DNA from 4 places in the Pseudoalteromonas sp. Angola-30 genome. Region 4 is predicted to be linked to each of the others. Evidence: predicted binding sites of a transcription regulator. Region 4 holds the regulator's gene; each other region holds the start of a gene.
The links. Region 4 encodes MetJ, which represses methionine synthesis genes. Its sites were predicted from a motif close to TAGACGTCTAGACGTCTA; they were not measured.
Positions count from the first base shown of each region.

Region 1: a site for MetJ is predicted at 704-721, ahead of metA (homoserine O-acetyltransferase MetA). Genes of this name have one in related genera too.
Region 2: a site for MetJ is predicted at 1,118-1,135, ahead of metK (methionine adenosyltransferase). Genes of this name have one in related genera too.
Region 3: a site for MetJ is predicted at 1,139-1,156, ahead of PSH54_RS09965 (methylenetetrahydrofolate reductase). Genes of this name have one in related genera too.

Region 1 covers NZ_JAQREI010000003.1:69,352-71,562, forward strand. Annotated here, with positions in the region: gene ettA (energy-dependent translational throttle protein EttA) at 1-566, opposite strand, end outside; gene metA (homoserine O-acetyltransferase MetA) at 798-1,745, shown strand; gene PSH54_RS05640 (homocysteine S-methyltransferase family protein) at 1,735-2,211, shown strand, end outside.
Region 2 covers NZ_JAQREI010000006.1:114,643-116,853, forward strand. Annotated here, with positions in the region: gene metK (methionine adenosyltransferase) at 1-1,016, opposite strand, end outside; gene tkt (transketolase) at 1,321-2,211, shown strand, end outside.
Region 3 covers NZ_JAQREI010000006.1:73,396-75,606, reverse strand. Annotated here, with positions in the region: gene PSH54_RS09970 (M16 family metallopeptidase) at 1-940, opposite strand, end outside; gene PSH54_RS09965 (methylenetetrahydrofolate reductase) at 1,200-2,156, shown strand.
Region 4 covers NZ_JAQREI010000002.1:66,862-69,072, reverse strand. Annotated here, with positions in the region: gene metB (cystathionine gamma-synthase) at 1-556, opposite strand, end outside; gene metJ (met regulon transcriptional regulator MetJ) at 825-1,145, shown strand; gene PSH54_RS03250 (malic enzyme-like NAD(P)-binding protein) at 1,207-2,211, opposite strand, start outside.

The sequences.
Region 1 (2,211 bases), on a different contig from region 4:
AGAATAAGCATATCTGGCTTTTCGAGTAATAAACGACAAATAGCAACACGGCGGCGCTCACCACCTGAAAGGTGCTCAATTTTAGCATCCCATTCAGGTAAGCGAAGTGCATCGGCTGCGCGTTCTAAAACGTTATCGATGTTGTGACCATCGTGCGCTTGAATAATCGCTTCAAGCTCACCTTGCTCTTTTGCTAGGGCGTCAAAGTCAGCGTCTTCCATTGCGTACTCGTTGTACACTTCGTCAAGGCGATTAAGGGCATGTTTTACTTCGCCAACAGCTTCTTCAACTATTTCGCGTACTGTTTTGCTTTCATCCAGTACTGGCTCTTGCGGTAAGTAACCAATTTTAGTACCAGGTTGAGGGCGAGCTTCACCTTCAAAGTCTTGATCAACACCGGCCATAATGCGAAGTAATGTAGATTTACCAGCACCATTTAAACCTAGCACACCAATTTTAGCGCCAGGGAAAAAGTGCAACGAAATATCTTTTAAAATTGTGCGCTTAGGTGGCACAACTTTAGATACTCGACTCATCGAGAATATAAACTTATCAGGTAAAACCATGGAGGAAAGCCTTCAAATAATAAAAATTTCAATGTTGTATTGTAGTGGCTCACGGGTGAAACAGTCAACGAATGGCGGGTTTTAAAGCGCTAATGGCTGCAGGTTGATAAAGTATAAAATCATGAATAAATTTCATTTAGACATCTATACATCTAGAGGTTGATATTTTTAGCATACTGTTCATAATGAGAGCGTATAAATTCTCGGTTTTTATGAGTAGGAGTAAAAAATATGCCAATTACAGTGAAAGACGAGCTACCGGCTATTGCCCGTTTACGTGAAGAAAACGTGTTTGTAATGCCAAAAAGTCGCGCAAAAACGCAAGAAATTCGTCCTATGCGTTTGGCTATTTTAAATTTAATGCCTAATAAAGTAGAAACCGAAGTGCAGTTTATTCGTTTGCTTGCCAATTCTCCTTTGCAAGTAAATGTAGAGCTATTACGCCTAGATACACACCGTAGCAGTAGCAACTCAGAAGAGCACCTAGATACCTTTTATCGTTATTTTTCAGAAGTGAAAGACAATAACTACGATGCGTTAATTGTTACCGGCGCGCCACTCGCACACCTTGAATACGACGATGTTGCGTACTGGGATGAGCTAAAAGTGATTATTGATTGGGCAGAGCAGCACGTTACCTCTACGCTGTTTTCATGCTGGGCGGCGCATGCCGCGTTGTATCATCGTTACAATTTAAAACGCGATTTAAAAGAAGATAAACTTTGTGGTGTGTTTACTCACCAGTGTTACTTTGATCACGGAGCACTTACTCGTGGCTTTGACGATACCTTTTTAGTGCCTCACTCACGTTATGGCCACATAGATATAAATAAAATTAATGCCTGCGACGATATAGTCGTGCTAGCTGGCTCTGAAAAAGTAGGCGCTTACTTAATGAAAAATAAGTCGGGCAGCCAAGTGTTTATAACCGGCCACCCAGAATATGATGCCGACACATTAAAAGCAGAGTACGAGCGCGATTTACAAAAAAGTCCTGATGCGCCAAAACCCGAAAACTATTTTCCAGATAACGATGCAAGTAAAAAGCCGTCAAAAACGTGGCAAAGCCATGCTTTTTTGCTGTTTTCGAACTGGTTAAATTACTACGTGTACCAAACGACCCCTTATGATATTAATTTAGTTAGCCAAGATGTGAGGACTAACAACTATGCCGAATAACGTGCAAAACAATAATAAACACAGCGAATTAAGCGCTGCATTAAAAGAGCGTATTTTAATTTTAGATGGCGCCATGGGCACCATGATCCAAACTCACAAGCTTGAAGAAGAAGACTACCGAGGCGAGCGCTTTAAAGACTGGCACGTACTAATTAAAGGCAATAACGATTTATTAAGCCTTACAAAACCTGAGTTAATTGCCAATATACACCGCAGTTTTTTAGCCGCCGGTGCAGACATTATTGAAACCAATACCTTTAACTCAACCACCATTTCGATGGAAGATTACGACATGGCAAGCATAAGCCGTGAAGTAAACCTAGAGTCGGCCAAACTCGCACGCGCAATATGTGACGAGTTCACCGCTAAAACTCCAGAAAAACCCCGCTACGTAGCCGGTGTGTTAGGGCCAACATCTAAAACCTGCTCAATTTCGCCAGATGTAAACGACCCAGGTTATCGCAAT
Region 2 (2,211 bases), on a different contig from region 4:
TAAGGGCGTAGGTCAAAGTGCTCACGAATAAGCTCAATTAAACGACCTTCTTCAAGCTTGCTCGTACCAAAGGTTTCAACGCTGATAGAGGTAGGCTCTGCCACACCAATTGCGTAAGATACTTGTAGCTCACACTTATCAGCAAGGCCTGCAGCCACTACGTTTTTAGCTACGTAACGTGCAGCGTATGCAGCTGAGCGGTCAACTTTTGATGGATCTTTACCTGAGAAAGCACCACCACCGTGACGTGCCATACCACCGTATGTATCTACGATGATTTTACGACCTGTTAAACCACAGTCGCCCATTGGTCCGCCAATTACAAAGCGACCTGTTGGGTTAATGAAAAATTTAGTCGCGCTAGTAATAAGCTCGGCAGGAAGTACTGGCTTTATGATGGTTTCCATCACGGCTTCTACTAAGTCATTTTGCGAAATTTCTTCTGCGTGCTGAGTAGAAAGTACAACTGCATCAATACCTACTGGCTTGCCGTTTTCGTATGCAAAAGTTACTTGAGATTTTGCATCTGGGCGTAACCAGTTAAGCTCGCCGCTTTTACGTACTTGCGCTTGGCGCTGTACTAAACGGTGTGAGTAAGTAATTGGCGCAGGCATTAGTACTTCTGTTTCGTTACATGCATAACCAAACATTAAGCCTTGGTCGCCAGCACCTTGTTCTTCTGGGCTAGTACGGTCAACACCTTGGTTAATATCAGGAGACTGCTTACCAATAGTGTTTAAAATTGCACACGAGTCTGCATCGAAACCCATGTCTGAATGCGTGTAGCCAATTTCACGTACTGTTTTACGTGTAATTTCTTCAATATCAACCCATGCGCTAGTGGTAATTTCACCACCAACCATAACCATACCGGTTTTTACGTAAGTTTCGCACGCAACACGGGCATGAGAGTCTTGCTCTAGGATAGCATCAAGTACCGCATCAGAGATTTGATCGGCGATTTTATCCGGATGACCTTCAGAAACAGATTCAGAAGTAAATAAATGTTTTGCCATTGTATTTCTGCTCACAAATATTGCGCTTCACAAACGTCGGTATTAGCGCTAAAAAATTAAGGGGCGTATTTTATCTAAAACAAAACACCTTGCATAGTGTTTTTACGCCTAGACGTCTAAATAAAATGAGTAATAACTTTTTGGTCTTAAAAAATATTCATAATAGCCCATTTTTATGGGGTTTTTAATTGCACACTGCACCCACATTAAGTAAGAATGGTTGCTATAACAGCTCTTAAGTTACTTAAGGGTATTAACGAACACATAAGTACCCGCGCAAATACACATAAAGGTAGGAGAATTCATGCCATCTCGCAAAGAACTTGCAAATGCTATTCGCGTCTTGTCAATGGACGCAGTACAAAAGGCCAAATCTGGCCACCCTGGAGCCCCAATGGGCATGGCCGATATCGCAGAAGTATTATGGCGCGATTATCTAAAGCATAATCCAACTAATCCAGAGTGGGCTGACCGTGACAGATTTATTCTTTCAAATGGCCACGGTTCAATGCTTATCTATTCTCTATTGCACCTAACTGGTTACGACTTACCACTTGATGAAATTAAAAACTTCCGTCAAATGCATTCTAAAACGCCAGGCCACCCTGAGTACGGTTATGCACCAGGAATTGAAACTACTACGGGCCCACTAGGTCAGGGGATCACAAATGCGGTAGGTATGGCGATTGCTGAAAAAGCGCTTGCTGCACAATTTAACCGTGAAGGCCACGACATTGTTGATCACTACACATATGCATTTATGGGTGACGGTTGTTTAATGGAAGGTATTTCTCATGAAGCATGTTCACTTGCTGGCACATTAGGCCTTGGCAAGTTAGTGGCTTTTTGGGATGACAACGGTATTTCAATCGATGGTGAAGTTGAAGGTTGGTTTAGCGACGATACACCAGCACGATTTAAAGCGTACGGCTGGCATGTAATAAGTGACGTTGATGGCCACGACAGCGATGCTGTTAGTGCTGCAATAGCAGAGGCTCAAAGTGTTACCGACAAACCATCACTAATTTGTTGTAAAACAGTGATTGGTTACGGTTCACCTAATAAATCTGGTAGCCACGATTGTCACGGCGCGCCATTAGGTGATGACGAAATTACAGCGTCTCGCGAATTTTTAGGCTGGTCTGGCGGTGCATTTGAAATCCCTGATGATATTTACGCACAGTGGGATAGCAAA
Region 3 (2,211 bases), on a different contig from region 4:
GCTGTGAGATTAAATCAAGTGCGGCTCTGTCCTTTTTAGCAGGCTCCCATGCAGCCCCTTTGTAAGATACAAGCAACCAATGACCAGGCAAACCTTCGTTTTTCTCATGTACATATTTAGGTGCTTGTTGTGCAGGCTCGGCTTTTATATCGGCAACGTAATCGCCTTTTTCCCAGCCACCCCAATGTTTTTTAACCATAGCCATTGTAGCTTGTGGGTCAACATCGCCCACAATCACTAGCGATACATATTCAGGCTTATAAAACTTATCAAAAAATTCTTTACCGTAAGCCATTTGATCTGGCATGGCTTCTATATCTTCAAAAAAGCCCATGGTGGTATGTTTATAAGTGTGCGTATCAAACGCTTCTTCGCGTACTGCGCTCAATAACTTACGAATTGGGCTGGCGTTATTTTTTAAATATTCCCCTTTAACCGTTAGCGCTTCGGTTCTAAATTGCTCTTCGGTGTAGGTTAAGTTTTGAAAAATATCGGCTTCAATTTCAAGTACTTTATCAAGGTGCTGCTTTGAAAAGTTTAAATGGTAGTTTGTGTAATCGTTAGTGGTGTAAGCACGGTTATCGACCCCTGCATTTTTAAATATGGCAGTGTATTCCTCTTGCGGAAATTTTTTAGAGCCTTTAAACATCATGTGCTCAAAAAAGTGAGCAAAACCGGTTTTACCTGCTTTTACTTCATTACGTGAGCCAACCGATACCGGAATTTGCAGCGAGACGACATCGGGGTAATCGGTTTTAACAACCATTACACGTAAGCCGTTATCAAGCTCTTCGATTAAGTACTCTTGCGAAAATACACGTTCGTCAGCTTTTGTTGTTTGCTGTTGTTGTGCCGTTTGGGTGTTTTCGCTTTGCTGTGTTGCGCAGCCTGTTAGTGCCAGCGATACCGCTAAGCTTGTTGCTAGTAATTTAAATTTCATTGTTGTCCCTTTTTAAATTGAGCAAATTTGTTATTAGGTTTAATGCTAACTCGCTTAGATTATGCCCCAAAGCCACTAAATATAAGAGCCCATCGGCTATTTATAATGTAAACAACTGTGTCAATTCCCTATTTTAAAAACATTTAAGTATGAAAAAAACTCAAGTTGATTGAAAAACTTTCATTAAATAAATCTATCTAGACGTCTAAATGGCTGTTATATTGAATTACATACATTGGACTAAGCTGGAATGAGGATTATGGCTTTATCACTACAAGAAAAAATAGAAGACACCAATCAAGGTGTTTATCTTATTGGTACTACTCCACCTAAAATTGGTACTGATAAAGCGCAACTAAAAATCATTGCAGAAAAACTACTTGCTCGCTTACACGAAATTGAATACGACGGCGTGATAATTTACGACATTCAAGATGAAAGTAGCCGTACAGATAAAGCACGCCCATTTCCGTTTAAACAAACTGTAGACCCACGTGAATACAGCCACTTACTACGTAATTTATCTGCTCCAGATGTCATTACTTACAAAAGTGTGGCACAACGTGGTGTAGAGGAATTTAAAGGCTGGTTGGATGAAACTAAAAACGACTACGATTTAAAAAATGTCGTTTTAGTGGGTAGCCCCTCATCGGTAGGTGATATAAAACTAAGCTTGCCCGATGCCTATAAAACGCTTGCAGAGCAAAGTGATGACTTCTTTTTAGGGGGCGTCACCATTGCTGAGCGACATTCAAGTAAGCGAAATGAGCACGAACGCCTTATAGAAAAAACAGCACAAGGTTGTCAGTTTTTTATATCGCAAGCGGTTTACGACGCGCAAGCAACTATAGAGCTAATAACAAGTTATGCGCGTACCTGTAAAGCACAAGGTATTACACCAAAACGGATTATTTTAACGTTTACGCCATGCGGTGGCGATAAAACCTTAGAGTTTATGCAATGGTTGGGTATCTCAGTGCCAGAGGCCACTAAATGGCGCATGCTTGATGCAGACAATACCTTAAGTGAATCTGTACGTATTTGCCGAGAAAATCTCGACCTAATACTCAAAAGTTGTGCGCACCTAGATGTGCCACTGGGCTTAAATATTGAAAGCTTAACAAACCGTAAAGAAGAAATTGACGCATCAATAAACTTATACCGTTTATTAAAAGCCATTATGGAATTAAACCTAGCCGAAAAACAAATCGCTTAAAGCCTAATTATCCCCGTTTATAGCAAGCCTAATGGCTTGCTTTTTTGTTGCTATG
Region 4 (2,211 bases):
TAATTGGGTTTTGTAATGCCGGTGATAAAAAGGTGTTATCGGCGGCCACTAATGCACCGCACTGTTTTGCTATATCCGTCACGGCTTTAATATCAGTTAGGCGCAGCACAGGGTTACTTGGTGTTTCTATCCAAATTAATTTAGGTTTAATGGTTAAAATTTGTTCTAGGCTTTCTGGTTTAGTTAAATCAAGCACTTTAAGTTTAAGCAAGCCGCGCTTTTCTAACGACGTAAATAAACGGTAGCTGCCGCCATAACAATCGTGAGGAATAACCAATGTATCATCGTTATTTAATAACTGTGTGGCTAAGTGCACTGCTGCCATGCCCGTAGCAGTAATAATTCCGCGTGCGCCACCTTCAAGCTCTGCTAGAGTGTCAGCTAAAATATCGCGATTAGGATTACCACTGCGTCCATAGTCGTATGCGCGCTTAGTATCAAAACCGGCAAACGAATAAGTCGTCGATAAATAAATTGGCGGTACAACGGCGCCATGATGTTTATCGGCATCAACCCCATTTCGTACAGCAATGGTTGCTTTGTTTTTTTCGCTCATATTCGTCACCTGATTAATTTGGATGTTTAGACGTCTAAAAGAGTAAGTTATCCATTATAATAAGTCAAAGCTTTTAAAGCTCTAGATGGCTAAAAATAACAGATGTGTAAAACTTCAATGAGGCTGTGTTTACTATTACAGCCAGCTTATTAAGATAGATTGCTATCTATTATTTGACTATCTTTTTTAAAACGATAGAATTTCACGCATATTTACACGCTTTTTACGCCGTGTGAGAAATTAATAATCTGAGGCAACGATACATCTTATGGCTAAATGGAATGGTGAGTATATTCACCCATACGCAGAACACGGGAAAAAATCAGAGCAAGTTAAAAAGATCACCGTTTCGATCCCGCTAAATGTATTAAAAGTATTAACTGATGAGCGTACACGTCGTCAAATAAACAACCTGCGTCATGCAACAAACAGCGAGTTACTATGCGAAGCGTTTTTGCATGCCTTTACAGGCCAGCCATTACCTAATGATGATGACCTACGTAAAGATAACGCAGAAAAAGTACCTGAAGAAGTTAAAAAAATAATGCAAGAAATGGGTTTAGAAGTGCCTATTTTAGACGAAGAATAAAACGTCTTTTTAAACAAAAAAACCTCAGCATGCTGAGGTTTTTTTGTTTAAGCGCTATATATTACGCCATATAATTTTCCGGTAAGTCAATTTGTGCCACGCCCGATTCAACAGCAGCAATAGCAACCGCCTTGGCTATACGTGGTAATAAACGCGGGTCCATCGGTTTAGGAATAATGTAGTCTGCACCAAATTCGAGCTTTTCTACACCCGCTGCTTTTAATACTTGCTCAGGCACTGGCTCTTTAGCAATACTACGAATAGCTTCAACAGCGGCTATTTTCATTTCATCGTTAATTGCGCTTGCACGTACATCAAGTGCACCACGGAAAATAAACGGGAAACATAAAACATTATTAACTTGGTTAGGGAAATCAGAACGCCCCGTTGCCATAATTAAGTCTTTACGTGCACTGTGCGCAAGCTCAGGTGCAATTTCAGGATCTGGATTTGAACATGCAAACACCACTGGCTTATCAGCCATTAGTTTTAGATCTTCAGGTGCAAGTAAGTTAGGACCCGATACACCTACAAACACATCAGCATCAGCAATTACATCTTGTAGAGTACGCTTATCTGTATTGTTAGCAAAAAGCTGTTTGTATTCGTTTAAGTCATCGCGGCGAGTATGAATAACCCCTTTGCGGTCTAGCATATAAATATGTTCGCGCAGTGCACCACACTTAATTAACAGCTCCATACAAGCAACCGCTGCAGCGCCTGCACCTAAACATACAATAATGGCATCTTCTATTGATTTGCCCTGCACTTCTAAGGCGTTAAGCATACCTGCCGCAGTTACTATAGCGGTACCGTGTTGGTCATCATGAAAAACCGGAATACTGCAACGCTCAATAAGTGCTTTTTCAATTTCAAAACACTCTGGCGCTTTAATATCTTCTAAGTTAATACCACCAAACGTGTCGGCAATATTAGCCACTGTATTTATAAAGTCTTCGGTGGTGCGATGCTTAACTTCAATATCAATAGAATCTAAGCCTGCAAAACGTTTAAATAAAAGCGCCTTACCTTCCATAACAGGTTTAGAGGCTAATGGCCCTAAATT